Kordia sp. SMS9: one gene and its partner. The protein of the gene in region 2 interacts with the protein of the main gene of each other region in a pairwise test. Links are inferred from orthologs where the notes say so. Each region holds a gene or a part of one and is shown on either strand. Other genes may lie near its edges. The genes, in order: sucC and sucD.

What was found.
Region 1: the proteins of sucD (region 2) and sucC interact in binary tests that used the Escherichia coli proteins (3 or more experiments, as listed by UniProt). The link is inferred for Kordia sp. SMS9 from one-to-one orthologs.

The regions. Positions count from the first base shown.
Region 1 is NZ_CP031153.1:2,813,982-2,829,408, reverse strand. The notes cover bases 5,447-8,349. They hold sucC (ADP-forming succinate--CoA ligase subunit beta), read right to left. Parts: upstream 7,544-8,349; coding sequence 6,350-7,543; downstream 5,447-6,349. Other genes in these bases: KORDIASMS9_RS23280 (hypothetical protein), read right to left, coding at 8,313-8,349; KORDIASMS9_RS23935 (hypothetical protein), read right to left, coding at 8,048-8,179; KORDIASMS9_RS12170 (hypothetical protein), read right to left, coding at 7,685-7,867; KORDIASMS9_RS12180 (RDD family protein), read left to right, coding at 5,604-6,170. Also shown: excinuclease ABC subunit UvrB, read left to right, coding at 1-470; KORDIASMS9_RS12220 (hypothetical protein), read left to right, coding at 564-1,076; KORDIASMS9_RS12215 (cold-shock protein), read left to right, coding at 1,664-1,855; KORDIASMS9_RS12210 (DUF1456 family protein), read left to right, coding at 1,966-2,244; KORDIASMS9_RS12205 (hypothetical protein), read left to right, coding at 2,255-2,671; KORDIASMS9_RS12200 (short chain dehydrogenase), read left to right, coding at 2,721-3,323; KORDIASMS9_RS12195 (hypothetical protein), read left to right, coding at 3,330-4,202; KORDIASMS9_RS12190 (alkylphosphonate utilization protein), read left to right, coding at 4,270-4,848; KORDIASMS9_RS12185 (Hsp20/alpha crystallin family protein), read right to left, coding at 4,948-5,385; more of KORDIASMS9_RS23280, read right to left, coding at 8,350-8,489; KORDIASMS9_RS23275 (hypothetical protein), read right to left, coding at 8,662-8,829; KORDIASMS9_RS23270 (hypothetical protein), read right to left, coding at 8,886-9,047; lysA (diaminopimelate decarboxylase), read left to right, coding at 9,268-10,512; KORDIASMS9_RS12160 (serine hydrolase), read left to right, coding at 10,639-11,754; KORDIASMS9_RS12155 (M23 family metallopeptidase), read left to right, coding at 11,760-12,581; KORDIASMS9_RS12150 (DUF6090 family protein), read left to right, coding at 12,705-13,430; and 2 more genes. UniProt on the Escherichia coli protein: Succinyl-CoA synthetase functions in the citric acid cycle (TCA), coupling the hydrolysis of succinyl-CoA to the synthesis of either ATP or GTP and thus represents the only step of substrate-level phosphorylation in the TCA.
Region 2 is NZ_CP031153.1:3,965,166-3,980,434, reverse strand. The notes cover bases 6,304-9,048. They hold sucD (succinate--CoA ligase subunit alpha), read right to left. Parts: upstream 8,240-9,048; coding sequence 7,367-8,239; downstream 6,304-7,366. Other genes in these bases: KORDIASMS9_RS16850 (UDP-3-O-(3-hydroxymyristoyl)glucosamine N-acyltransferase), read right to left, coding at 8,339-9,048; KORDIASMS9_RS16860 (hypothetical protein), read right to left, coding at 6,984-7,238; KORDIASMS9_RS16865 (S9 family peptidase), read left to right, coding at 6,304-6,719. In the rest of the region: KORDIASMS9_RS16885 (VWA domain-containing protein), read right to left, coding at 227-2,143; KORDIASMS9_RS16880 (hypothetical protein), read right to left, coding at 2,267-3,187; KORDIASMS9_RS16875 (hypothetical protein), read right to left, coding at 3,245-3,781; fabG (3-oxoacyl-[acyl-carrier-protein] reductase), read right to left, coding at 3,803-4,549; more of KORDIASMS9_RS16865, read left to right, coding at 4,794-6,303; more of KORDIASMS9_RS16850, read right to left, coding at 9,049-9,283; efp (elongation factor P), read right to left, coding at 9,345-9,911; lpxA (acyl-ACP--UDP-N-acetylglucosamine O-acyltransferase), read right to left, coding at 9,922-10,707; KORDIASMS9_RS16835 (bifunctional UDP-3-O-[3-hydroxymyristoyl] N-acetylglucosamine deacetylase/3-hydroxyacyl-ACP dehydratase), read right to left, coding at 10,768-12,189; lpxD (UDP-3-O-(3-hydroxymyristoyl)glucosamine N-acyltransferase), read right to left, coding at 12,182-13,210; KORDIASMS9_RS16825 (HD domain-containing protein), read right to left, coding at 13,235-14,464; KORDIASMS9_RS16820 (response regulator), read left to right, coding at 14,544-15,269. UniProt on the Escherichia coli protein: Succinyl-CoA synthetase functions in the citric acid cycle (TCA), coupling the hydrolysis of succinyl-CoA to the synthesis of either ATP or GTP and thus represents the only step of substrate-level phosphorylation in the TCA.

The DNA of each region.
Region 1 (15,427 bases), 1.2 Mb from region 2 along the record:
GATTGGATTTACCAGAAGTTTCCTTAGTTGCGATTTTGGATGCAGACAAAGAAGGCTTTTTACGTTCAAATCGTTCCTTGACACAAACCGTGGGAAGAGCAGCGCGAAATGTAAATGGAAAAGCGATTATGTATGCAGACAAAATGACTAAAAGTATGCAGCGAACCATTGATGAAACCGCATACCGAAGGGAAAAACAAATTGCATACAATGCAAAACATAACATTACGCCAAAAGGCTTGAACAAAGCTTTGAGTTCTATTCTTGGGAAAGATGACAGCTTAGCGTGGGAAGATACGATAGAAGCAAAAGCGGCGGCTGAACCCGATTTGGAATACTTAACCAAAGCGCAAATAGAAAAGTTAATTCGCGAAAAGCGGAAATCAATGGAAGCGGCTGCAAAAGAGTTAAACTTTATGGATGCTGCCAAATACCGTGATGAAATTAAAGTATTGCAGGAAAAACTGTAACAAAACTTTAGTTCGTAACTCCTACTTGTGTAACAATTTACATACTATACACACTTGAAAGAAAAAATCACTTTAGTTATAGAAATCGCAGCAATGGTAGGAGGAATAATTGCGATTGTTTTAGGTTTTAACTCCTCTCCAACAGACTGGATACTGCTTATTATTGGATCTATCATACTTCTGTTAGTAGCATTATGGTTTAAAATAGCTACAATAAAAGGACAGGAAGATATTCATAGTGCTTATCAAAAATATCTAAGAGAATTCAAAAGTAATGCAGATCAAGTGATTGTGAATTTAGACAAAGCAATTATTCAAGAAACAAATCATTATTACACAAAAACAGTAGTAGAAGGACAAGCTGCGGCGTTAAATATCGTTGCTGGTTATGGACATCACAATGAGCAAACTATTAAAAGTACGTCTTGCGATGTAAAATTTAAGGTAAAATATCATAAAAGAACACTCACTTTAAAAACCTCCATTTCTAAAGATGAAACAAACGTTCGAATGCATTTTTACCTTCAAAAAGAAACAACAGCATACATAAATCCGTATGATCCAAAAGAATATTATATTGATTTGGAATTTATAGAAGCGCAATAAAAACGCAAGAGTATCTGTAACGGCAAATAGTACATTTTCCCTTGCGTCTTTTCAACAATTATATATACTAAACAATTTTGCAGTTGAAAACAATAAAAGGTTTCAACACTGATAAAAAAGCATACAAAAATTTCTTTTTGTGTACAGAAAACTGCTTCAACTACTGCACAAATGTAGGAGAATCCGACAGTTTTTTAAAACGTACTTCTTCGGAAACTTAAAAACGCGTAGAACTACCTGTTTTGTAGTAGGTTATCAATAATTTGAATACGGATCTGATAAACTTCAGCACTGCTTTTAACAAAAAATCGCTAATCAATGTTCTTTTACTATATATATTTGCCACATTTTAAGGCATTTGCGATCATTTTTGGGAGTAAAAAGTTGGAATAATTAAGAAATGTAAAAAAAAGTAAATCCATGGAATCTATTGAGAAATACATAAAATACGCGGTCTCGCAAAGAAAAGTTAAAAAGTTCAATATTAAATAATTGTAATGAACTCAAAAAAATCGCACAATCTGTCGAGCGAATGAATTTTGGCAGTATCTTTGCTATTATTAAAACAAATATTAAAATTTATTACCATGAGTAAAGGAACAGTAAAATTTTTCAACGACACTAAAGGATTTGGATTTATCGTTGAAGAAGGTTCAAACAAAGAACATTTTGTACACATTTCAGGATTAATCGACGAAGTTCGTCAAGGAGACGAAGTTGAATTCGAATTAACAGAAGGTCGCAAAGGATTAAACGCAGTGAACGTAAGAGTAATTTAATATTATATATATTTTATTTCTTAATGAAGCAAAAAGTCTATCAATTGGTAGACTTTTTTTATGCCCAATTTTAAAAACAGAACTTTCCCCTTTTTGAGTATCTTTGTCCCATGGCATTAACAAACAACGACGTTTTTAAAAAACTCCGTGTAGCTTTAAAGTTGCGCGATGACGATATTGTAAAAATATTAGAATTGGTAGATTTCCGAATTTCCAAAAGTGAACTAGGTGCATTTTTTCGCAATGAAGATCATCCAAAATATAAAAATTGTGGCGATCAGATTTTGCGAAATTTTCTAAATGGTTTGGTGATTCACTTACGCGGTCCGATGCCGAAAAAGGAAGTCAAACCCAAATCGACACAGTCTACTTCTAAACGAAAGAAATAAAGCAACTTGTATGTTTGATCATATCCAACTGACAGACGCTACATTTGAAAAACAATTTGCAACTTGCAAACTGTCGCCTTCCTTATTTACGCATGAAGCGCATCTAAGATTGGCATGGATTCACATTACCAAATACGGAATTAAGCAAGCATTAGATACTATTCAAATTCAGTTGCAAAATTTTGTAGCACACGCAAACGCAGCAGACAAGTACAATAAAACATTGACCATTGCGGCAACCAAAGCGGTATATCACTTTATCTTACAATCAAAAACGACTACTTTTAAGGAATTTATCACGGAGCATCCAAGGCTTTTATCCAATTTTAGACAATTGATGGAAGCGCATTATTCCCTAGATATTTTCACATCTCAAAGGGCAAAACAATACTATATTTCGCCAGATTTACTTCCGTTTGATTGTTAAAAAGCAACCTAGAATTTATGACTATCTTTCAACTACAAATACAATTTTTATGAAAATCCTCATCATCGGCGGAAACGGAACCATTGGCAAAAAACTTACGGAATATTTTAGGCAACAGCACGAAGTGTTCATTGCAGGAAGAACGACAGGCGATGTTACTGTAGATATCAGCAATAGCCAAAGCATTCAAAAAATGTTTGATCAAGTTGGAACGCTCGATGCGATCATTTGTGCCGCAGGTGAAGCCACATGGAAACCGTTTGACGAACTTTCTGAAGAAGATTATTATGTAGGTTTTAAAAGTAAATTGATGGGACAAGTCAATTTGGTTCGCATTGGGCAAAACTACCTCAACAAAGGCGGTTCCATTACCTTAACCACTGGAATTTTGGCAGATGAACCAGTTCCGATGACGGCAAGTGCTGCGATGGTCAATGGTGCCATTCACAGTTTTGTAAAAGCAGTGATTTTAGAATTGGAAGGCAACATTCGTGTCAATGTCGTTTCTTCTGGTTTGGTGGAAGATGCAGTGGAAAAGTATGATGCATATTTTCCAGGACACAATCCTATTGCGATGCAAAAAGTTGTGAATGCGTATCGCAAAAGTGTGGACGGAAGACAAACAGGTGAAATTATTCGAATATACAACTAATACTATATGAAATGTAAACAGCTTCTACGAGTAGCACTTAGTCTTGTATTTTTTTCTTGCGAGATTAGCATTTCGCCCGCGCTAAAAACACCTTCACACATTACTATTGAAAGTGAAGGATTGACCACAACTGCCGTTACCGTTGAAAATCATTTAGGAAACAAAAAGACATCTGAATTTATTTATGGAGAAGCCTGCAATGTTGTTTTCAATAATATGAAAGGATTTATAGCAACTGAAAATTTGGTATACCCTGAAATGGATATTTATGTCATCAATAAAAAAGGGGACACTCTTTTAAATGAACAAAATCTTCTTAAAAATCAAGATATTAATTTCCAAAAAGAAAAGTTAAGCCTAGAAAGCTACATATTGATTGCAAAGCCTATGTTTGCTGGAAATGAATATCTAATGCATGTGAATATTACGGATACGAAAAGTGATCATTTTTACAACATACGCATGCCGTTTTCTGTGATTGAAAATCCTTTATTCACCACAAAATCTTCTGGAATTACCTACGATTCCATGTATTTATATTCAAAACAACGCGATGTAGGAATTGTGGATGATAAAATATCCATGGAAGAAGACATCTACATCATCTTGAATAATTTCAAAGGTTTGAAAGTGGATGAAAACGGTATGGTTGATATTACATCTTCGCTATCATTAAAAGATGCTACTGGCACAAAAATTATAGAAAAAGAAAATATGTCGCCAGCACTTTTAAATGCGGCATCAGTACAACAACAATTTTCTCCTTATATTGTGATCACTTCTGGAATTGTCACCAATCCAATAACATGCGAACTTAAAGTAAAAGACAATCGATCGGATGCGTTTTTTGAAACTAGGTTTGAGCTAATTGTCGAATAAAACCTTGCGTTGTGACTTAATTCCCGTCATTTTTACTTTATTTACAGAAACATAAGATTTCCACTCTATGAGCATCGAAAGAGACCTAAAAAAGCGTAGCAATAATACTTGCGAATTGTGCAATTCCACTGAAAAACTAGCAATGTATCACGTGCCACCAAATCATGCTGAACAACTGGAAAAATCTATCTACGCATGTGAAACTTGTATTTCTCAAATAGAAAATCCTGAAACGATGAACGCGAATCATTGGCGTTGTTTGAATGATAGCATGTGGAGCGAAGTCAAAGCGGTTCAAATTGTAGCGTGGCGTATGTTGCACCGATTGAAGCATGAAGGCTGGCCACAAGATTTGCTAGACATGATGTATTTGGAGGAAGACGATTTGACTTGGGCAGCAGCCACAGGAGAAGCGGAAGAGGAAGAAAACACCCTCAAACATGTAGATGTAAACGGCGTACAATTGCAAGCTGGAGATAGTGTGGTTTTGATCAAAGACCTAAACGTAAAAGGTGCTGGATTTGTTGCGAAACGTGGAACGCCTGTTCGTAACATTACACTTTCACATGACAATGCAGAACATATAGAAGGACGTGTAAACGGACAACATATTGTGATTATTACAAAATATGTGAAGAAAACCTAATTCTTTACCATACTACATAAAAAAGGCTCGCCAATTTCTTGACGAACCCTTTTTCCATTAACTAACCAATCCTAAATAATTATTATGAAAATTTTTATATTATGAAATTTCAATCAAACGCTTTGGCTTCACTTTGTCTTCTTCACGTTTTGGCAACGTAACATGTAAAATTCCGTCTGTATACGTAGCGTTGATTTCTTCTTTATTTACTGTTTGTGGTAATTTGAAAGAACGTGTAAACGCTGAAAAGCTAAACTCTCTACGCGTATAATTATCTTCTTTCTTTGTTTCTTCTTTCTTTTCTTCTGTGCTAATTGTTAACACATCATGATCGAGTGAAAGTTTGAAATCTTCCTTCGTTTTTCCAGGTGCAGCTACTTCTAATATGAAATTGTCCGCAGTTTCTTTAATATTGGTTGCTGGAATAGTTCCTTTTGTAGCTGTCGCTGGATTTGCCATTCCGCCAAACCAATCTGTTTGAAACAATTCGTCAAAAATTGATGGAAAATCTGCGTTTCTTCTTTTTACTATATTCATCTTATTTGTTTTTTTAAAGTTTGATTTTTCAGTTTTAAATTATTTGTTATTCAAATACGAGTTGTATATGGCAAAAAGGATTCCAAGTAAAAAAATACGTCATTTTGACAGTTTTTTAGAAATTTTAATGTCAAAATGTCATTTTTAGTGTTTCTAGAAGTGACAACGTGGCGAAAATGTGTTTGATTTACATTAATTTTAGTCATTTAAAGCTTTCTATGAAACGTAAAAAAGATATTTTAAAGGGAATTTTTATACGTGAAATTTCTAAAATCACTACAACAAATTTTAAACTCCGCAGAATACAAAGTATGTTCCTAGATCATATTATCATGTCGTTGATATTGATAACGCCAACCGTTATCTTTATTTTTTTTGGGGATTTCAAATCTTTCGACTTTATAAACAAACATTCAACAATAATATTCTCTGTACTTATATTTTTGTGCATGAATAAAGATTTTTTAAAAGCACAAAGTGCCGCAAAACGACTACTAGGCTATCAAGTAATTGATTGTAAAACTAAACAGCCAGCGTCTGAGTTACAATGTTTCCTTCGCAATATGTCAATGATAATTTGGCCTTTAGAAGTGGGTATAGCCTATTTAAATCCATCGCGTCGCTTGGGAGATATTATTGCAAATACAGAAATAATTTCTGTTGATAAAGAAGAACTATCCACCATTTGGAAAGAAATAAAACAACTTAGATTTACAGTAGAGTTTGTCTATATTTTGATAATAGCGATTGTATATTTTTATGTATTAAGTTTCATTTTGTTCTAAAAACAAAGAATACTAAACAATGTTTTGTGTAGCATTTCGATATAGAATTACATTATACATTAAAATACAGCAACTATTAAATTTTGAAGAATTTCATCATCACATAAAAAAAAGACCTTTCTACAAAACTAGAAAGGTCTTTTTATATACTATAAATTGAATTATAACTGTACTATTTTTTACGCCAATACTGCTTGTACTTTATCTGCAGCTTCTTGGAATTCTACTGCCGATTCTACTGCCAAACCTGAATTGTCAATCAATTCTTTTGCGATATCTGCATTGGTTCCTTGCAAACGTACAATGATTGGAACTTTAATCGCATCTCCCATATTCTTATACGCATCTACGACACCTTGCGCTACACGATCACAACGTACAATTCCACCAAAAATATTGATTAAGATTGCTTTTACATTATCGTCTTTTAAAATGATTCTAAACGCTTCTTCTACACGTTTTGCATCTGCTGTTCCACCAACATCTAAGAAGTTTGCAGGTTCTCCACCAGCCATTTTAATTAAATCCATCGTTGCCATTGCCAATCCAGCTCCATTGACCATACAACCTACGTTTCCGTCAAGATCTACATAGTTTAGTCCAACTTCCTTTGCTTCTACTTCAATTGGGTTTTCCTCACGTAAATCGCGCATTGCTGCGTAATCTTTGTGACGGAATAATGCATTTTCGTCCAATGTTACTTTTGCATCTACTGCCATGATTTTATCATCCGAAGTTTTCAAAACCGGATTGATTTCAAATAATGAAGAATCAGAAGCAACATACGCTTTGTATAATGAAGTTACAAAACGCGTCATTTCTTTAAAAGCAGTTCCGCTCAATCCTAAGTTGAACGCAACTTTTCTCGCTTGAAAAGGTAGCAATCCTTGTGCAGGATCTACTTCTTCTGTAAAAATTAAATGTGGCGTTTCTTCGGCAACTGTTTCAATATCCATTCCACCTTCTGTAGAATACATGATCATGTTGCGTCCGGTGGCTCTGTTTAACAATACAGACATATAAAATTCGTTTGTTTCACTCTCACCAGGATAATATACATCTTCGGTTACTAACACTTGGTGTACACGCTTTCCTTCTGCAGAAGTTTGTGGTGTTACCAAATCCATTCCGATGATTTGTCCTGCGATATCTTCTACTTCTTGAAGATTCTTTGCAAGTTTTACACCGCCGCCTTTTCCGCGTCCACCAGCGTGTACCTGTGCTTTAATCACATGCCAACCTGTGCCAGTTTCTTCCGTTAATTGCTTAGCAGCTTCTACAGCTTCTGCTGGAGTTGTCGCTACTTTCCCTCTTTGAACGCGTACGCCAAAACTTGCTAATATTTCTTTTCCTTGGTATTCGTGTAGATTCATTTTACGAAGTTTTTTATAGTGGCACAAATGTAAAAAATCGAACGCACTAAACCCAATTAATTTTGGTTTTTGATAGATTAAAAAAAGAGTCTCTCAAAAGAAAGACTCTTTACAATGATTTACAAAATTTTTTACAACTTCTTATTCGGTACAACCCAAGGTAGAAGCCGTTTGTGTATTGCAATTTTCAGCGCAACTTTTACACGAACAATCGCTCATCGTAGGTCCGTCAGAATCCACATCCGAAAAACCTCCAATCATATTTTGTAATTGACTGATGCTACTTTTGTTTAATGCTAATGATTTGATACTTCTTTTTTTCATAATAAGTGTATTTAGTAAGTTATTTTTAAAAACTTTAATATACTCAAATTATGTTTATTAAATGTAATATCACATATTACAACCAATAAATGTACAATCGCGCGTTTGACATTCTACTGTACAAAATAATGTGACTGGCGGTGGACACACAATAAATGATTCTACTTCACAGCCTGTTGGTCAGCAAGTGACACAAGAGCAGGTACTCATCGTAATTTGATCGTCTGATGCTTGCAATCCTCCATTTTTCTCATGCAAGTGACTAATTTTCTGTTTGTTTAACCCTAAGGATTTGAGTTTCTTTTTTTTCATGATCGTATAATTTATGTTATACTGAAAGTTAAGAAACCTAAATATCAACATGTTACGGTTTTCCTGTAAAATTTATTCCAAAAAAAAAAGCGAACATTGCTGCTCGCTTCTACTTTTAAAAAACTAACTACTTCTAGCACTCTAAACTATCGCCTCCAAGTGTTCTACAACTCATTCTACAACTTACGCAAGTACACGTACTCACAGTAGGTGTTTCTGTACTGAATGGATCAGATCCTCCTTTTTTTGATTGTAATTCACTAATTTTATGCTTGTTCAGCGCTAACGATTTTAATCTTCTTTTTTTCATGATTTTTACTTTTAAATTTTTGGTTTATACAACTTTTCTTTAAAGGTATCGCTTATTTAGCACTGAAAAAACTGGTATATGTTGCATTTTATAAATTGGGCGTATCGCTGCTTACAAAAGCGAACATTTCTGCTCGCTTTTCAATGATATTATTATAATGACATTTACACTTTTAGTTGACAGGTTTCTTGGGACCTCGACAATCTGTTCTACAAGTATCGCAACTACAACCACTTTCCGTTGGACATGTAGTAGTTTCCGCTGCACGTCCACCTAACGCTTGTAATTCACTAATTGTTCTTTTATTCAATTGCAAAGTACTAATGCTTCTTTTTTTCATGGTTTTAAATGTTAGTGATAATTTAGATAATTTTTTGTAGTAATTTTTACTTAAAGTTAATTGTTTTTGGTCTTACTTTTAGGTCCGCAATCGTCTGATGCACATTGCGCTCCTTCACTTGGCTCCTCCGTAGGATGTCCACCATGTATGTGTAATGATTCGAATTTAGAAATTGTTCTAAGATGAAGTACTAATTTTTTTAATTGTAATTTTTTCATGAGTATACATTTATTTTATTTCTTAAATTTAAGACTTCTCACATTAAAATTGCACGAATAGCAGTCGCGTTTTATAAATTTCGATACACTTCCATACAGAAGTTTGATGAAAAACATGAATTGTTATAAATCTAACTTTTTGTGTTATTTTTATATTTTTTAAATAATTTTTTTATTGTAATTTGAATTTAATATAGTTTTGAATTCGAAAATTAGTACCATGAAAGAATCAGATTTGCTAGCTATAGCACAAGAATTTGGCAATCCGACATACGTATACGATGCCGAAAAAATAACGTCTCAGTATGAGCGATTGACAAGCGCTTTCCAGACTGTACCTAAATTAAAGTTACATTATGCCGTAAAAGCATTGTCAAACTTGAGCATATTAAAGTTAATGAAATCGCTTGGCGCGGGATTGGACACCGTTTCCATTCAAGAAGTGCAATTAGGCTTGGCTGCAGGTTTTGATGCAGAGGATATCATGTACACTCCCAATGGTGTATCACTTCAAGAAATTGAACACGCAGCACAATTAGGCGTCAAAATAAATATTGACAATCTTTCTATTTTAGAACAATTTGGCAGCAAACATCCTACGATTCCTGTATGTATTCGTATCAATCCGCACGTAATGGCTGGAGGAAATCACAACATTTCTGTCGGACATATTGATTCAAAGTTTGGAATTTCCATACATCAAATTCCGCACGTATTGCGCATTGTAGCGTTGACAGGAATGCACATCAACGGAATTCACATGCATACGGGAAGCGATATTTTAGACATTGATGTGTTTTTATATGCTTCTGAAATTCTATTTAAAACGGCAACAAATTTTAAGAATTTAGATTTTATCGACTTTGGTAGCGGATTTAAAGTGCCGTATAAAAAAGATGACATTCAAACCAACATCGAAGAATTGGGACAAAAACTAAGCGTACGTTTCAATGATTTCTGTAAAGAATACGGAAAAGAATTATCGCTCAACTTTGAACCAGGAAAATTTTTAGTGAGTGAAGCTGGTTATTTTCTAGCGGAAGTCAATGTTGTAAAACAAACAACCTCAACTGTTTTTGCGGGAATCGACAGTGGTTTCAATCACTTAATTCGCCCGATGTTGTACAATTCGTATCATCATATCGAAAATATTTCCAATCCAAATGGTCGCGAACGGTATTATTCTGTCGTTGGCTACATCTGCGAAACCGATACCTTTGGTAACAATCGAAGAATTAGTGAAATCCGCGAAGGCGATATTTTAAAGTTCAACAATGCAGGTGCGTATTGCTTTTCCATGGCGAGTAATTACAATTCACGTTACCGTCCGGCGGAAGTATTATGGTTCCAAAACGAAGCACATTTGATACGAAAAAGAGAAACATTTGACGATATTTTACACAATCAAGTAGAAGTTGATTTTTCGCTTCAGAAAAAGAAAAAAAGTGTTCCTAAAGCAGTGTGATTTTAGGAAAATCTAAGTGTTGGCAAAGTGTCTGTGTAGTGCAGGCACTTTTTTTTATGTAACATTTTAAAAAATTTCAACTCTTTAGATAAAATAGTATCTTGTAAAAACATTTATAGCTGTTCGATGAAAAAAGTACTTTTATTATTGTTTTTGGTGTGTATGAGTTGTATGGAAGATACAAAAAATGACGATCCCATTTTGTTTGCGCTTTCAGCCGATTCAGAAAAGATTCAAAACGTGATGCAACATCTAGATGCACACGAAATTCAAATTATGGTCACAGATGCTGAAGGCACTAATTTTAGCTTTCAAGTGAACGATTCTGCATATTTTTATCCTGCAAGTAGTGTGAAATTTCCAGTAGCGTTGGCAGCGTTGGAAAAAGTGAATCGGATTCCAACAATTACAAGCGAAACTGCTTTTATGGTGGAAGGCGATTCGGTTCAAACGACCATTCGCAAAGAAGTCCAGAAAATTTTTGCCGTAAGCGACAACGAAGCGTACAATCGATTGTTTGAATTTTTAGGGAAGGAAGAAATTCACAATCAACTGAAAGAAAAAGGATTCTATCCTTCACAGATTGTGCATCGATTGAGTACGCGTGATGCAGCCAATCTTCACACAAAAACAGTGACTTTTAATAAAAAAGATAGCATCCTGTATTTTCAACCGAGCATGCGAAGTAGACCAATCATTCCGCTCACGTTAGAAAAAACGCAAAAAGGCAACGGTTTTTACCGAAATGATTCACTCATTACAAAACCGATGGATTTTTCAAAGAAAAACTATTTGCCAATTTCCACACTGCATGAACTCATGAAACGTTTGCATCGTGCTGAAAAGTATGATCCAAAAGCTCAATTCAATTTGACGGAAAGTGATCGTGAATTTTTACTAAAAATAATGCATGAAACGCCCAAAAAACAAGGATTTACTGATTCGGAATATTATGATAGTTATGTGAAATTTTTCATGTTTGGCGACACGAAAGAAGCGATGCCCGAACATATTAAAATCTATAATAAAGTTGGGTATGCCTATGGGTATTTAACCGATTGCGCGCATATTGTAGATACCAAAAATGATATTTCGTTTACCATCACGGCGACAATTCACGTGAATAAAAACCAAATTTTCAATGATGACACCTATGAATATGATGAAATCGGCATTCCGTTTTTAGCAGAATTGGGCAGACAAGTTCATCAATTTTATCTCAATAAAAACCATAAATTATGAATTGTATGAGAAGCATTTTTTTTCTTTTATTTTTTAGTATTTCCGTATGTAAAGCACAACATGTGTCCATTAAAAAAAATACGATTCAAACCACAAAAGACACCATAGTGTTAAGCATCCAAAACAACATGCTATCGCCCATGTATGTGAAAACTAGTCCCAAAGACAGTATGGCTTATGAGTTTGTGTATCAAAAAATATTACTGCTTCAACCTTTGGAAAAGGTAGAAAACTACCTAAAAATTCCTCGCAAAAAAATTGATGCCACCAAAAGTTTCAAAACTAGCGGATACTTTGATTTTACGATAGGATATGGCGATCCAAGTACGGTACAACACAACGATTCGTATGTTTATTTGCTTCCTTACAAGAAAAAAAGAAAATTGGTGCAAGGGAATTTTGGAAACTTTTCTCACGATCATATTCGTTCGTATCATGCGTTTGATTTTGGAACAAAAATTGGCGATACTATTTATGCCGCTCGTGGCGGAAAAGTGGTGTTCACAAAAGAAGATTCAAAAAAACACGGACGTACGCGCAAGTTCTCCAATTACGCCAACTTTGTCACCATTCAACATGACGATGGCACCACAGCTTCCTATTATCATTTGGATTTTAAGGGTGTTTTGGTAGAAAATGGCGATATTGTTCAGCGCGGACAAAAAATTGGCATTTCGGGCATGACAGGATTTACCACAATGCCACATTTGCATTTTGTCGTACACAAAGCCACCGAAGACCAAGGAAACATTTCCGTTCCGATTGAATTTGAAGGCTATGTTGGAAAAAAATTAAAGCGCGGAAAAAAATACAAACGACGAAACTAACTTTTATGGAAGGATTAAATATCGTAATTATCATTGCTGTACTACTTTTTGTACGATTGGGCATTCGTTTGTTTAAAAATTATCCAAGGTCTGAAGACTAACATCCATCAACACTCCTAGATTATGGTAAAAATTTTTCGCTCTTTTCGCATGCGACTTTTAAAAGAAAAAAAGTTTAGAAATTATATTTTATATGCTATTGGGGAAATTCTCCTCGTCATGATTGGAATTCTGCTCGCATTACAAGTGAACAATTGGAACTCTGACAGAAAAGCCAAAAATGATTTGGAAAACACCTTGCATACTGTAGCTTCCGACCTAAAAAGAGATACAATTACCGCTTCAGAATTGATCAAAATCATTAAAAAAACGCAAGAAACAAGCGAGTTAATTATTGACAAAAAAGTGACTATTGAAAATTTTAAAGATCACCCGAGAACCCGCAGTTTGGTGACTTTGTATCAACCTTTCAACATTCAAACCAAAGGCTACGACATTCTAAAAAACATATCCGATCAAAGAACCAGCGAAAACGATAGTCTTTTTGAGTATTTAACGCAGTTTTACACCTTATATGTTCCCAACTTACAAAAAAGCAATGAGCGTTTGGAAAACGTAGTCTTAGAAAATTTGAATGATTTTAAAGAATTTCCTTGGTTTGTAGATTGGTCGCAAGGAAAAATTACGGATGAAATGATTGCCTATTTTGCGACGAGTGAAGATTACCGAAAGCGTGTTGCTGCCTATAATGTATTGGCTTTCGGAAATCACTACGCACTCATAAGCTCGTACAAAGTCAATGCAAAAATAATGTTGGAAGCATTGGAGAAACGGTTTGGAGAGAAGTAAAACTTTTGCCATACAAACTTTCTGTATTCGTTGAGTTGACAACAGTTTTTTAAGGAAGATTTCATTTTAAGCCGTAAAAAAGTATCTTTAACCGTGTAACCTTTTCAATAGTATTATTCATGAAACGTTTTTTCTTTTTTATTTTCTTACTGAATTCACTCCTAAGTATTTCACAAAATGACACGGAAACAACTGGTTCAGTTTCTGAGATTGGATTTTACACAACACATACTGCTTGGACTGAAAATACCATCAAAAAAGAACTAAAAACTGTTTTTCCAGGTATCAGTTTTGTCGATGATGCACCAGAAATAATTGACAAAACTATGGCGTATGTAGAAGCTATCACAAATGTTGAAGAAGACTATCCTGCGCACGATATGGAATATTTATCCTACTTTGCAGAAGGCTTCACTGAAACGCAAAAAGATAACTTAACAGCTTCTAAAAATGCATTTATTGTCGTATTGTATTATGAAACCAAAGATGTTTTTGGTCACTCTAAAAAATTATTTGATTGGGTATACAACAAAACAAAAAATACAGATTTTTTCATCTACGATGGCGAAGTAAGGGAGTATTTTACACCAAAAACATGGAAAGAAAATCGCGTGGATGCTTGGGAAAATGGAATTCCAAATGCCATACGTCAACTCACACTACATTCTTACCGACAATATGAATTTTGTCGTTCTATCACCTTTGGAATGCAACGTTTTGGCTTGCCTGATTTGGTGATTGAAGATTCTCCTTGCTCCAATGTGAGTAGCGCAAGTGAGTTCCTTACCATCATTGCGCAGTTACTATTAGAAAGAACACAAATCAAAGACAAAAAACTGCTTGTAGATTTGGACGCGATACAAAACACAGAATTTAAAAATATCATTGTGTCTACAGTGAATGACGATGCAAAAAAGAAGGTAACGATCAGTTTCAATACGTCAGTTCCGATGGAAGAAGGTGATCCGCTAAATGAACTATATCGAGTAGATTTTAACAACAAAGCCTTTAAAAATCCGCAAGCATACGAAAGTGAAGTGTACAAACAACTTTTTGGAGTTGAGGACGAAATTACCAATATAAGTCACAATGACGAAATTACGGCTGCAAGTGAACGTGCGAAAGAGAAATTACCAGAATTACGGGCATTATTCAATGAAGGATTAGATCAAGAAACGTTATTGCTAAAAGCTCCTTTTATTACGGATGAAGGCGGCAATGAATGGATGTGGGTTGAAGTTACACGTTGGCGTGGCAGCACAATTGATGGGATTTTGCAAAACGAACCTTATTACATTAAAAACTTAAAATCTGGCGCGAAAGTTACCGTACAACAAGCGGACATTTTCGATTATATACTATACAAAGCTGATGGTACTACAGAAGGTAATGAAACTGGAAAGTTGATTGAGAAATACGGGAATTAATTGCCGGTTTTTGATGGACGAATTACGATTTTTGATGGCAAGTTCATAATACGCGAAAAAACATACCAACACGAAAGAAACAGATTGCCGCAAATTTCCTTGAAATTCTCGCAAAGACGTATTGAAGCGATCTAAAATCGAAAGCACTTGTGCTGAACTTATCTAGGCATTACGGAAAACCACATTGTGTATGTGTGGGTTTTGTTTTACATTTATAAAAAATAAGAGGACGTTTATTATAAAAAAGTTCCTGTTATTTACCAAATTTAGTGTGATAATAGGAATTCCTGTTATACATACGTTATCTGTGATTTAAAGAAAAATGAGATTTATAAAATTACAATATAAATTATGCCAACAAAATCAACAAATGTAAAAACGAATGAATCAGAAAATGACCAAGCCTCATTTTTGATGGCTGGAATAACTTGGCAAGATTCACTTCTTCAAGCTTATCGGAATTATATGGTTGTAACTCAATCTATTTTCATTGCAGTTGGAATAGTTCTGTTTAACTCACAAGCTTCAGCCGAAACAATAAATGACAAAGTCCCTTTTGCTATTCCATTT
Region 2 (15,269 bases):
TTTTAGTGTTTATTTTTCGTTTTATTGAATCACAACTTCAATTTTCATGTTTTTGTTGATGAAAAAATCGCAAAACAAATTATTGATATGTGTATTGGAGCTACGTTTTGTTACATTTTGAATCAAAAATTCTGTGTCAATGATTGAATGATTTGAGATTGATTTTACTTGTAATTTGAATGCACGAATAGCTTTTATGTACTTGTATTATCTGTATATCACGTTATTAAATCAAGCCAAAGTATTTTCTCAAAAACCACTCTAATGCCAAGAATACTGCTATCAATGCAAGCAAGTATTTCCAATCTATCAAAGATACGACCTTTTCGTTACTTTTCTCAATTGTTTTGAAGCGTTGATCGTTAATTATTTCAGAAATTATGTTTTGAGAATTGTCATTAATATGAAATGCTTTTCCGTTTGTTTTCGCGGCAATCGCTTGTAAACGATTTGTATCAGCGTTTAAGAATTGTTTTTCGATGTCAAATTCTAAGATTTTAAAACTTCCCGATTTGCGGATATTTTTGCCTTCCGCGCGTACTGTAAAATCATACGATGCTGGCGGCAAATTGTTTAAATCGACCGTATAAAAACCTGTGTTTAGCAACATTGGATATGTAGTAGTTTCATCCGTGTCCTTGTTTTTGATAATTGCGGTGAGATTGGCATTCGCATCAAATTCATACGAAGGATTGAAGTATTGTGCTGTGAGTTGAATTTCACGATTTCCATAGTAAAACGATTCGTATCCAACGGTTAAACGTTCTCGTTTTTTATTCGATGCTAGATATTGCACTAATTTCCCTAGAAAGGTGTCAAATTCGATAAAGTTTTCTTGTGCTAAAAAACTGTTGGCGCGCCATTTCCAGATGTTTTCTCCTGCTAAAATTGCAGCACGTTTGTTGTTATCAGTATAGGTTGCCAACAAGGCTGATTTTGTAGAAACACCTGAAATGATTTGCGTTAGAATGATTTCATGGGCTACGTTGAATTCTACTTCGCCAAAAGCATTTTCGAGTGGTGGATAGTCTGAGAAGTCAATATTATCAATTAAGAAGTTGGCATAATTGGGATTGAGTTGTCCTTGTACTTCTTCCCGTTCTTGCAAATCGTCTTTGCGAAAACTGGTTTGGATGTCGTTTAGAAAGTTCCAATCGGTTTGCGTTCCTGTAATGGTAAACGTGTTTTTTTCTAAACGTTGACTGTTTTCATATACTTTTTGAAACTTTGTGTTTGGTTGATACAGAATTACTAACTGATATTCATTGAGTCTGCCAGAAGCTTCATTCGGTTTTAAAATGTCTACTCCGCGCAATTCGTTACTTTCTAAACTTTTCTTGAGTGCGCCTAAATCGGGATGAATGATTTCAGAAACTAACGCAATTTTTACTTTCTGATCAATCACTTCTACGGCGAAATAGCGCGAATTGTTTTGGGTGTTTTTTTCAGCTTCTAAAGGCGTTAACGTAGCACGCAAGGTTTGTACGCCAATTTTGGTTGCCGAAATATTCAAATTCACCACTTTAGAATTGTCTGTTGGCGAAAACGTCAAGGCTTTGCTTGCCAAACGTTTTCCATTTGCGGTCAGCACTAAATTCGTTTGAACCGTTTCATTTCCAGTATACGTCGCAATCACTTCTACAGGAAATTTATTTTTTAGGTATGCGTATTTATTTGCGTTTAACTGATCAATTTTTAAATCCACAAAAGTGGTTGTATCGCCAGCAACAACAGGAAATATCGGTTGTTTTATTTTGGATGATAGAAACTGATAATCGTTTCCATAGGTTTGGTTTCCATCTGTAATGAGAATCGTAGGTGCAATGGCGTCTTTGTAGAGATTATTAAGGTCTTTTAACGCTTTGCTAATGTTTGTTTGCGTTCCTGTAAAGTTGATAGAATCGCTTTCTTCTAATTTTTTTGAGAAAGTATAGGTATCAATCTCAAATTTATCTTGCAATTCTTTGGAGTTTTTTAATTGTCCAACAATTGTCGTGACTTTTTCGTCATAACCCAATTCTGCTATGGAAGAAGAATTGTCCACCGCAATCGTTAAAACAGGTTTTTCCGTGTAGTAACTTTTTTGTTTAAATTTTGGATTGATAATGAGCAATAATAGTGCAAAAACACTTAAAAATCTCAAAAACGAAAAAAGCACTAGTTTTTTAGTGCGTTTTTTCGTTTTGTAATAATAGTGAAATATCGCAACAAGTGCTGATATTATTATTGCGATACAAATGTATGCTATGGTCGTATTAGACAATTGTTAGTTTTTTGATATTTTTTTTGATATTTCTTTTAAGTTCTTAGGCTTGAGATTGTATGACATAGATTTATATTTTGAAAATATAATATCTCCCGTTTTTCCATTGACAATAGAGTATACCTTCACACTTACATTTTGATTGTACATTAAATAGTAAAAATCTTCATTGTTCAGTATTTTATTATTTAATTCTTCATCAGAGATTACTTTGTATGAATACTGGTAATCTTCAAATAGTTTTTCGGGAGTCATTTGTTCATCTTTCTCATCAATTTTATGCGGTGAATAGGAATAAATGAAATTTTCCGAAATGTATAGTGTTTTATTTTTTAGTTCTCCTATTTTTTCTTTATCGATGGAATCATCAAACATATTAAAACTCTCTTTCTTCTCTAAACTACTGTTAATAAACTGAAAGTAGTTTTTAATATATCCAAGTTTGTAATTCATCAAATTTCCAGAAATAGAATCTTTACCTGAAACAATTTGCTGTCTGGATGAGATATCGGGCGTAAAGTATATGGCTGCTACACGATCATCTTTCCATTGAAAAATTCGCTTCCCTTTCTTTACTTTGTCTTTCGTTATTTTTTTTATGACCGAAAAATCTATCACATGATAGGAACTTGTGGAAGCGCCATATTTACCAAATCTAGTAATAGAAAAGCTAATAAATCTAGCGAAAGCTACTCCAGGTTTAAAGATATCATACATATCTTTCTCTTCTATTATTTCATAAGGTGTAAATGTCCAAACTTCGTCTAATAATGTTTTGTAATCAGATCTTGTGTAATTTTTATTATCTTCATTAAAAATAAAATAGGTAGTCGTGTTTTTAAATTTTTCTACAGTTTTTTTACTTAATTTTTTGTGTTTTCCTGCAATGTAAAAATTTCCAATACGGATTTGAGCTGTTGTCATCGTTATAAAGCATAGAAAAAAGCATAACGATAAAAAATTATTCTTCATTATTAATATTTACTTTGTTTTTATAAGTTCAAAAGATTTTAGAAAGCGATAAATACTATCATTATGGTCTTTATCTGCCGTGCAAATTACTTGCGTAATGAACATTGAGTTTTCTACGAGATACGCATTGATGTAAATAAAACCGCCTTCCATTTGAATTTTGATGCTTCTGCCTGGGTATCCATTGAATTTAACAGGATGATCAAAGTTTAAAAAGCCTTTTACATTAGAAACCGCTCCTTTTACAGCTCCATCTAAAACAGAAGCATTATAGTCATCATCTGCATTTTTGAATTGTTCTTCGGGATAGTCTGAGCGAATTACAGAATATACCGCATTGTCATCGCCAGAAGTTGGTGCATACATAATCATGTGCATGTCTAATTCTCCGACAGCTGTTGATACTTTTTGTACTGTTCTTTTTGGTTCAGCAGGATAGTACGCAACAAATTCTAAGTCTTCTGCTTTATACTTTTCCCAATCTTGAGCGTTTACAGCGTTGATTGACAGCAAGAAAACTGTCATTAAAAGAAGTGCTTTTTTCATATTGTTTGTATTAGTGATTTTCTATGTTAACATGCCGCCATCCACATTGAGCACTTGCCCAGTGATGTATGCTGACATATCGCTTGCAAGAAACACACAGGTATTGGCTACATCTTCGGGTGTTCCTCCTCTTTTTAACGGAATTGCGGCTCTCCAACCTTTTACGACATCTTCAGGCAATTTTCCTGTCATTTCTGTTTCTATAAAACCTGGTGCAATCACGTTGCTACGAATATTTCTGGATCCCAATTCCAACGCTACCGATTTTGAAAAACCAATAATTCCTGCTTTGGAAGCGGCGTAATTTGTTTGCCCAGCATTTCCTTTGACTCCAACTACAGAACTCATGTTTATAATAGATCCTTTTCGTTGTTTTAACATGGTGCGTTGTACCGCTTTGGTCATGTTGAAAACGGACTTTAGGTTGACTTCTATTACTTTGTCAAAATCTTCCTCTGAAATACGCATCAACAAATTATCTTTCGTGATTCCTGCATTATTGATTAATACATCAATCGAGCCAAAGTCTTTTAATACTTCTGCGGCTAACTCTTGTGCTTGTTGAAAATCGGCTGCATTGCTTTGATATCCTTTCGCTTTTATGCCTAATCCGTTTAGTTCTTTTTCTAATTCATTGGCAGCTTCTACGGAAGAACTGTATGTAAACGCAACATTTGCGCCATGTGCCGCAAATACTTGTGCTATTCCTTTACCTATTCCTCTACTCGCGCCTGTAATGATGGCTGTTTTGCCTTCTAGTAATTTCATACGTATGTATTGGTTGATTTTATTTGATTCAAATATACTTAGAATAGTTAGGTTTGCAATAGTTCGTTTTAGGATTCTTTATAAAATAATCAAGGGATTCAATGTTATTAATTTCACATTGAATAGGTTATAAATTTATCATAAAAAACTAAGAGTTACCGCTAATTTTATAAAAATGTTTCAAATAGTGTAACAAGACATTCCATTTTTCGTCATATAAGGATATCATACAAAAAACAAAATCATGAGAAAACTACTGCTTTTTTCTTTAGTGATGCTTTTTATGGCATGTACCGAGGAAACCAAAAAACAACCTGAACTTGTAGAAATGAAACCCGCTCCAAAAATTTCTGTTAAAGATTTTTTTAAGAATTCTGAAAAAACATCGTTTAATTTATCTCCAAACGGTGAATATTTGGCCTACTTAGCGCCATATAAAGACCGAATGAACATTCACGTACAAAAAATAGGAAGTGACGACGTTATACGAGTTACTAGCGTTGAAGATCGTGACCTTGCAGGATATTTCTGGGCAAATAACGACCGATTGGTATACGCAAGAGATAAAGGCGGAAATGAAAATTTTCACATTTTTGCCGTAAATAAAGATGGAACCAACGAAAAAGATTTGACACCTTTTGAGGGTGTTCGATGCGAAATTATTGATTCGCTTGATGAAAATGAAGCCGAAATGATTGTTGGATTGAACAAAAGAATTCCACAAGTTTATGATCCGTATCGCTTGAACATCAATACGGGAGCATTGGAAATATTATACGAAAACCCTGGAAATATTACGGGTTGGCAAACTGATCATGATGGAAAATTGCGTTTGGCGTACATGACCAACGGTGTAGATAATACCATATTGTATAGACCAACGGAAGATGCTCCATTTAAAGAAGTAATGACAACAAATTTTAAGCAAACGTTAGCGCCTCAGTATTTTGATTTTGACAATGGAGATGTTGTGTATGCCGTTTCTAACTTAGGAAGAGACAAAGCCGCTGTTGTAAAATACGATTTGAAAGAAAATAAAGAAATTGAAGAAATTTTTATGGATACCGAAGTGGATGTAAGCGGTATTTCATATTCTCCAAAAAGAAAAGTGCCTACTTTCATCAACTATACAAGAGCAAAACTTAACAGAAAGTTTTTAGATAAAGACGCCGAGAATCTTTTTAAGATGTTAGAGGAAAAATTAGGTGCAGACAACACATATTATATCGCATCAAGCAATAAAAGTGAAGACAAATTTTTAATCTATGTTGGAAACGATAAAACACGAGGAACGTATTATTTTTATGATACAACAACAGAAGATTTAAAGCATTTGGCAGATTTAAGTCCTTGGATCAATGCTGAACACATGGCAAGTATGAAACCTATCTCCTACACATCTAGAGATGGCTTAACGATTCACGGATATTTAACCTTACCGGTTGGTGTAAAAGCTGAGAACTTGCCTGTGGTGGTAAATCCGCATGGTGGTCCTTGGGCGCGTGATAATTGGGGATTCAATCCAGAAGTACAGTTTTTAGCAAACAGAGGTTTTGCGGTTTTACAAATGAATTTTAGAGGTTCTACGGGTTATGGAAAGAAGTTTTGGGAAAGTTCTTTTAAGAAATGGGGACAGGAAATGCAAAACGATATTACCGATGGTGTACAATGGCTGATTAAAGAAGGCATTGCTGATAAAGATAGAATCGCGATTTACGGCGGAAGTTACGGTGGTTATGCGACACTAGCAGGAATTACCAACACGCCCGATTTATATGCAGCAGCGGTTGATTACGTAGGTGTTTCAAACTTATTCACGTTTATGGAAACCATTCCTCCATATTGGGAACCTTATAAGAAAATGTTATACGAAATGGTGGGCGATCCAAATACGAAAGATAGCATTATGATGAGACAAAATAGTCCTGTGTTTCATGTAGATAAGATTAAAGCAGCATTATTTGTGGCACAAGGAGCAAACGATCCACGTGTAGTTCAGGCAGAATCTGATCAAATGGTAAAAGCATTGCGTGATAATGGTGTGACTGTCGAATATATGCTGAAAGAAAATGAAGGTCACGGATTTAGAAATGAAGAAAATCGTTTTGATTTTTACAATTCTATGATCACATTTTTAAATGAAAATATGCGTACCAAAGTGAAAGGATAATTTTTTTATTACGGAATATACTAAAAGAAGCTGTCTCAAATTATGAGGCAGCTTCTTTACTTTTTTCATGGTTGTTATTTCATTAGTAAAAGAATTACTAAACAAATAACAAGTTAAAAGTACATGTCTAAGTTTACTTTTAAAAGGAATCGTTCTTTGAATTTATAAATCATAAGCAATAGTTTTACTTATAAGTAATTGTTTTTTAACAATTTAACCTTTTAAAAAACGAAACTTGTCAACTTTTTAGAAAACTAGTGTTACTTAGCAAATTCCAGCACCTGGACAAGAAATTGTTTCTTGGTTGCATGCAAGATTACAGGTTTGTGTGCCTGGTGGATTCGTAGTTCCTCCTCCAGTACAATCATGTGTCGGACACGCTGAGTCATGTGTTGGACAACAAATTCCTGCGTCTGGACATGATTCTGTTTTAAATCCGCCGACAATTCCGTTTTGGATTCCTAATTTAGAAATGGATTTCTTGTTTAATGCTAGACTTTTTAAATTTCTTTTTTTCATGGTAGTTTTATTTATATTAAATTTCTTACTTAATTTACAAATAAAATCTGTAACACAAAAGTATTATCAAAAAAAAGCGCATTATCAATAGTTTGGCAATGCGCTTTGTATATGTATGAGAAATGAACTTACGCCATTACTTCTGCTACTTTCTTTCCAATTTCTGCTGGCGAATCTACTACATGAATTCCACATTCGCGCATAATTCTCTTCTTTGCTTCTGCTGTATCATCAGCTCCCCCAACAATTGCTCCTGCATGTCCCATGGTACGTCCTGCGGGTGCGGTTTCTCCTGCAATAAAACCAACAACTGGCTTTTTGCTTCCGCTTGCTTGGTACCATTTAGCCGCATCTGCTTCTAATTGTCCACCAATTTCACCGATCATTACGACACATTCAGTTTCAGAATCGTTGATTAATAATTCAACCGCTTCTTTTGTGGTAGTTCCAATGATTGGATCTCCACCAATTCCGATCGCAGTCGTAATTCCTAATCCTTGTTTTACTACTTGATCCGCAGCTTCGTATGTCAACGTTCCTGATTTAGAAACAATTCCTACTTTACCTTCTTTAAAAACAAATCCTGGCATGATTCCAACTTTTGCTTCTCCTGGCGTAATGACACCTGGACAGTTAGGCCCTACTAAACGACAGTCTTTATTTTCAATGTATGCAGCAACTTTTGTCATGTCAGCTACAGGAATTCCTTCCGTGATCGTGATGATTACTTTAATTCCCGCATCGGCAGCTTCCATAATCGCATCGGCAGCAAATGCTGGCGGCACAAAAATGATAGTTGTGTCTGCTCCTACTTTTTCCACAGCTTCAGAAACTGTGTTAAAAACGGGTTTGTCAAGGTGTGTTTGTCCACCTTTTCCTGGCGTTACACCACCAACTACGTTAGTTCCGTAGGCAATCATTTGACCTGCATGAAATGTTCCTTCACTTCCTGTAAATCCTTGAACAATTATTTTTGAATCTTTGTTTACTAAAACGCTCATTTGATATTTGTTTTTTGGCTGAACAAAAATAGTTTTTTCTAAAGTATTTGTAAAGTATTTTTTGAGATTTATGTATAAATACTTTTTTAGAGAAATAAACTACTTGTCTTCTAGTTTTTCTATGCGTGCAATCAATTCAGGTATTTGACGAATTGACGCAATTTCTTTGTATTTTTTTCTAAAATCATCTGCAGGAGTTCCGAAGTAGCTTTTTCCACCTTCTAAGCCTTTGCTGACTCCAGATTGTGCCGAAATCACGGTCTTTGCTCCTATGGTGATTCCGCTTGTAATTCCTACTTGTCCCCAAATCGTTACTTCATCTTCGATGACGACACAACCTGCGATTCCTGTTTGTGATGCGATGAGACATTTTTTTCCAATCACAGTATCGTGTCCCACATGTACTTGATTGTCTATTTTTGTGCCTTCTTTGATCGTCGTATCGCCAGTCACACCTTTGTCAATAGTACATGATGCTCCTAAATCTACATGATCTTCTATAACAACTCTTCCGCCAGAGCGTAATTTATCAAAACCTTCGGGACGTTTTTTATAATAGAAAGCATCTGCTCCCAAGACTGTCCCTGAATGAATAGTGACATTGTTTCCGATAACCGTATTGTCATAAATTGCTACGTTTGCGTGAATCAGACAGTCGTCTCCAATGGTTACATTATTTCCAATAAAACAGTTTGGCTGAATCAGTGTGCGTTCTCCGATACGCGCCGATGGTGCAATGGGCGATGACGAGTTTTGAAACGGTCTAAAATGTTTTGTCAACACATTGAAATCTCGAAAAGGATCCTCCGAAATTAAGAGTGCTTTTCCTTCTGGGCAGTCCACTTCTTTGTTGATGAGTACAATTGTTGCTTTCGACTCCAACGCTTTGTCATAATACTTTGGATGATCTACAAAAACGATATCACCAGCTTCTACAACGTGAATTTCATTCATTCCATGCACTGGAAAGGATGCGTCACCCACAAACGATGTGTCAATGATTTCAGCAATTTCTTTTAGTGTGTATAATCTAGGAAATTTCATGTATTCGTGTTAATTTTTACATAAAAAAAGCGCAATGTACATTATTGCGCTTTTTTAATTATTATTCTTTTATACGTTCCATATAGGAACCTTTTTCTGTTTCAATTTTAATTTTGTCACCTTCATTGATGAATAAAGGTACATTTACCCTTGCGCCTGTTTCAACCGTTGCAGGTTTTGTTGCATTGGTTGCGGTGTTTCCTTTGACGCCTGGTTCTGTGTGTGTTACTTCTAAAATAACACTTGCTGGCATGTCTACTGATAATGGCAGACTGTCTTCAGAATTGATCAGAATTTTTACATTTTCACCTTCTTTTAGTAAATCTGGCGCATCTAAGGCAGATTTTTGAAGCGTGATTTGGTTGTAATCAGAAGTGTTCATAAAGTGAAACGTATCTCCATCACTGTATAAGTATTGAAATGTGTGTGTTTCTACACGTACGTCGTCTATTTTGTGTCCCGCAGAAAATGTATTGTCTATCACTTTCCCTGTCGTAACACTTTTTAGTTTTGTGCGCACAAATGCTGGTCCTTTTCCTGGTTTTACGTGTAAAAATTCTATGATTTTAAAGATGTCGTGGTTGTAACGAATGCACAATCCTTTGCGAATATCTGAAGTACTTGCCATGTTTTATTTTTTAATTTGATGTAATGTATCCTTTCATGATTCCTCTGTGTGAGTTTTTGATGAATTGTAATATTTCATCGCGCTCAGTAGTGGCTGCCATTTCTGCTTCAATGATTTCAGCAGCTTGGGTATTGTTGTAATTTTTTTGGTAGAGAATTCTGAAAATGTTTTGAATTTCTCGTATTTTTTCGGTGGTGAATCCGCGTCTGCGCAATCCAACCGAATTGATTCCGACATACGATAATGGTTCACGTGCAGCTTTTACATACGGTGGCACATCTTTTCGCACCAACGATCCGCCTGTAACAAACGCATGATTTCCAATGGAACAAAATTGGTGTACGGCCGTCATTCCCGCAAGGATGACATAATCGCCTACTGTAATATGTCCTGCCAAGGTACTGTTATTCGAAAATATACAGTTATCACCCACAATACAATCGTGTGCAACGTGGCAATACGCCATGATGAGGCAGTTTTTCCCAATTTTGGTTTTCATACGATCTGTAGTTCCTTTGTTAATGGTTACACATTCTCGTATGGTAGTATTGTCTCCTATTTCAGCAATGGTATCTTCTCCTTGGTATTTTAAATCTTGTGGTGGTGCTGAGATTACCGAACCTGGAAAAATATTACAGTTTTTTCCAATTCGTGCTCCTTCCATAATGGTTACGTTGGACCCAATCCAAGTTCCTTCTCCAATGATGACATTGTTGTGAATGGTTGTAAAAGGTTCTACAACAACATTTTTGGCAATTTTTGCACCTGGATGAACGTATGCTAAAGGTTGATTCATCTACTACTTTTTAATTTATATTTTGAAATTGATCGTAAATTACACTTTTTTTTGGAAGTGCTATTTTTTTACAATGTCTTCTTCTTTTTTACGTGCGATTTGTGCCATCAACTCTGCTTCTGCTACGAGTTTTCCATTGGCGTACGCATACGCTTGCATGTGACAAATTCCTCTACGAATTGGCGTGATTAAATCGGCTTTGAATATGAGTGTATCTCCTGGAACTACTTTTTGTTTGAACTTTACTTTGTCAATCTTCATAAAGAAAGTTAAGTAGTTTTCAGGATCTGGCACTGTACTTAATACGAGAATTCCTCCTGTTTGTGCCATGGCTTCTACTTGTAAAACTCCGGGCATTACGGGCGCTCCTGGGAAATGCCCAACGAAAAATGGTTCGTTCATCGTTACATTTTTCACACCAACCACATGACTATCAGATAATTCTAATATTTTGTCGATGAGTAAAAATGGTGGCCTGTGCGGCAACATTGTCATGATTTGATTGATGTCCATTAAGGGCGTTTGATGCAAATCGTAACTTGGTACTTTGTTGCGCTTTTCTATTTTGATAATTTTGGACAGTTTTTTTGCAAATTGTGTATTTACAAAGTGTCCTGGTTTGTTGGCGATGACTTTTCCACGAATGCGCGTTCCTACCAAAGCTAAATCGCCAATAACATCTAGTAATTTGTGACGTGCGGCTTCGTTAGGATGATGCAATGTAAGATTGTCAAGTATTCCATTGGGTTTTACCGCAATGTCATCTTTGCCAAAAGCAACTCGCAGTTTGTCCATCGTTTCTGGAGATAGTTCTTTATCTACGTATACGATCGCATTATTTAAGTCGCCACCTTTGATAAGTCCGTGTTCTAATAACATTTCCAATTCATGTAAGAAACTGAATGTTCTGGAGCTTGCAATGTCTTTTTTGAAGTCAGAAATGTGTTTTAAGGTAGCATTTTGCGTTCCTAATACTTTCGTGCCAAAATCTACCATCGTTGTTACTTGGTATTCATCCGATGGAATGATGGTGATTTCGCTCCCTGTTTCATCGTCAATATAGGAAATGACATCTTTGACAATATATTCTTCGCGTGGTTTTTCTTGTTCCACGATTCCTGCTTCTTCCAAGGATTCTAAAAAGAATTTCGCCGAACCATCCATAATTGGCGGTTCAGAAGCATCTAATTCTATAACTATGTTGTCAATTTCCAATCCTACCAATGCCGCTAAGACATGTTCGCAGGTTTGAATTTTGACGCCGCGCTTTTCTAAAACTGTTCCGCGTTGCGTATTTACTACGTAATTTGCATCTGCTTCAATGATTGGATTTCCTTCGAGATCCACTCTGACAAATGTGTATCCGTGATTTTCTGGTGCAGGCTTAAAGGTTAAGGTAACTTCTTTTCCTGTATGTAATCCGACGCCTTTTAAAGAAACTTCTTTGGCAATGGTCGTTTGTTTAACAATAATTTCACTCATTGTCGTTTATTTTTTTTTCGAGTTGATTGACTGTTTTTGCAAGTTTTGGTAAGTTTTTAAAGTATACATACGATTTATTATAATCGCCGTAATTTAGTGCTGGAGAACCTTGCAGTGTTTCTCCATCTTTTACATTTCGTCCAATTCCAGATTGCGCTTGTATGCGAACATTGTCACCAATGGTTATGTGACCAACGATTCCAACTTGTCCACCGATCATACAGTTTTTCCCTATTTTGGTAGAACCGGCAATTCCTGTTTGTGCCGCAATAACGGTATTTTCTCCAATTTCTACATTGTGTGCAATTTGAATTTGATTGTCGAGCTTTACACCTCTTTTGATCACTGTAGAACCTAAAGTGGCACGATCAATCGTAGTTCCGGCACCAATATCTACATGCGCTTCAAGAATTACATTTCCTGTTTGTGGCACTTTTTGGTATTCTCCTTTTTCATTCGGCGCAAAGCCAAAACCATCTGCGCCCACAATAGCGCCACTGTGAATGACACAATTGTCTCCAATGACTGATTCCGAATATATTTTAGCTCCTGCAAAAATGATCACGTTGTTTCCAATCGTTACATTGTCGCCAATATACGCGTTTGGATATACTTTTACATAATCACCAATTTTTACATTTTCGCCCATGTATGAGAACGCTCCAAAATACAATTCTTCTCCGTACGAAGCAGAATTTGAAATAAACGTCGGTTGTTCTACACCAACTTTATTCATTTTTACTTTGTTGTAATATTCTAGGAGTTTGGAAAATGATTTGTATGCGTCTTCGACTTTGATAAGCGTAGTCGTTAGTTCTTCTTCTACAGTAAAGTCTTTATTTACAATGGTTATGGATGCTTGTGTACTGTAAATGTACTGTGTGTATTTAGGATTTGCTAGGAAAGTTAAAGAACCTTCTGTGCCTTCTTCTATTTTAGAAAGTTTAGATACTTCCGCTTCTGGATTCCCAATAATGTCCCCTTCTAAAATACCTGCTATTTGTGTCGCTGTAAACTTCATTCCCGCAAAAGTATAAAAAAAGTCCTAAAGTTTGTCTTTTGGGTAACATATATAATATTTTGTCACGGGTTTTGAGAGTGCTTTCAAGTTTAATTGGTCAGAAGCTTTGACAACATCTTGAATTTTTCCCGATTTTAGTAAGATGTTTATGTTCTGACTTGTGGTGTTGTAAGCTTGATTGAAAATTTCGCCCGAAAACACAAAATACGCCGCTTCTTGCTTGCTAATGTTGTGTTTTTCCATGAGATTTTTTGTCTCGTTCTGAATTTTTTTCGATGCGATTTTTTTGTTTTTGATTTTGATGCGCAATAAATCGCGATTGATGATCATTTTGCAGAGATTGGACAGCACAAAATCGTCTTCTTCCATCCATTCTTTCATGGCGGAAATAATATCGTAATCGTCTAATCGGGCAAACCGATCTAATACTTCATCAGTAAAGTCTTCAATAGAGATTTCATGCTGAATGAAAAAAGATAATGCCGCACTTGCGTGAAGATTCGCGCCTTGCAAGGTCAATTCTTTCGCTCGTTTCAACACTCTGATCAGCAATTGTTCCGCGACCAAACTTGTTTTGTGCAAATAGACTTGCCAATACATTAATCGTCTTGCTACCAGAAACTTTTCAACCGAATAGATGCCTTTTTCTTCAATGACCAATTCGTCATCAACCACACTTAACATCGTGATGATTCGTTCTGAATTGATGTTTCCTTCCGCAACACCTGTGTAAAAACTATCGCGTTTTAAATAATCGGCTCTGTCCATGTCAATTTGCCCAGAAATGAGCTGATACATGAATTTTCTCGGATAGTTTCCTTTAAATATTTCGATGGCAAGCGTTAAACTTCCGTTAAATTCAGTGTTTAATCGTTCCATGAGCAACAACGAAATTTCTTCGTGATGTACACTATTCACAATACTGTGTTCCATAGCGTGTGAAAATGGCCCGTGACCAATATCGTGTAGTAAGATGGCAATAAGCAGGGCGTTTTCTTCTTCAAGAGAAATCTCAACACCTTTAAAACGAAGTACTTGAACTGCTTTTTGCATTAAGTGCATACAGCCCAACGCATGATGAAAACGCGTGTGATGCGCTCCTGGATAGACCAAATATGACATGCCCATTTGTGAAATTCTGCGTAAGCGTTGAAAGTATTTATGCTCGATCAAGTCGAAAATGAGCGGATTTGGTATTGTAATAAATCCGTAAATTGGATCGTTTAAAATTTTGAGCTTGTTTCTAGTATTCAAAAGTTTGTTTTTAGAATCAGCACAAATATAAACACAATACAAGACACCTTACTAACAATTTATAAAATATAAGATTTACATGAGTACATTCAAAATTCTTTGGGTTGATGACGAGATTGATTTGTTAAAGCCACATATTCTCTTTTTACAGAAAAAAAATTACGAAGTTACCACGTGCACAAGCGGAACGGAAGCAATTGAAATGATTGACGAAGATCGCTACGATATTGTCTTTTTGGATGAAAATATGCCAGGTTTGACAGGAATTGAAACATTAGCAGAGTTGAAAGAGAAGCAAAATAACCTTCCTGTCGTGATGATTACCAAAAGTGAAGAAGAATATATCATGGAAGAAGCCATTGGCTCTAAGATTGCCGATTATTTGATAAAACCTGTGAATCCGAATCAGATTTTATTGAGTTTGAAGAAGAATTTGGATCATTCACGCTTGATTTCAGAGAAAACGACTTCCAATTACCAACAAGAGTTTCGAAAGATTGCGATGGACATGTCGATGGTGAATTCGATTGAAGAATGGATTGAGTTGTATCAAAAGTTGATTTATTGGGAATTGCAGTTAGAAGATATTGAAGATACGGGAATGTTTGAGATTTTGGAATCGCAAAAGAATGAAGCCAATGTGCAATTTGGAAAATTTATTGATAAAAATTACCCAGATTGGTTTGGCAATGAAGAAGCGCCTATTATGTCGCACACCTTGTTTCGTGAATTGGTGGTGCCTGAAATTAGCAAAGCGCAACCGACGTTGTTAGTTGTGGTTGATAATTTACGCTACGATCAATGG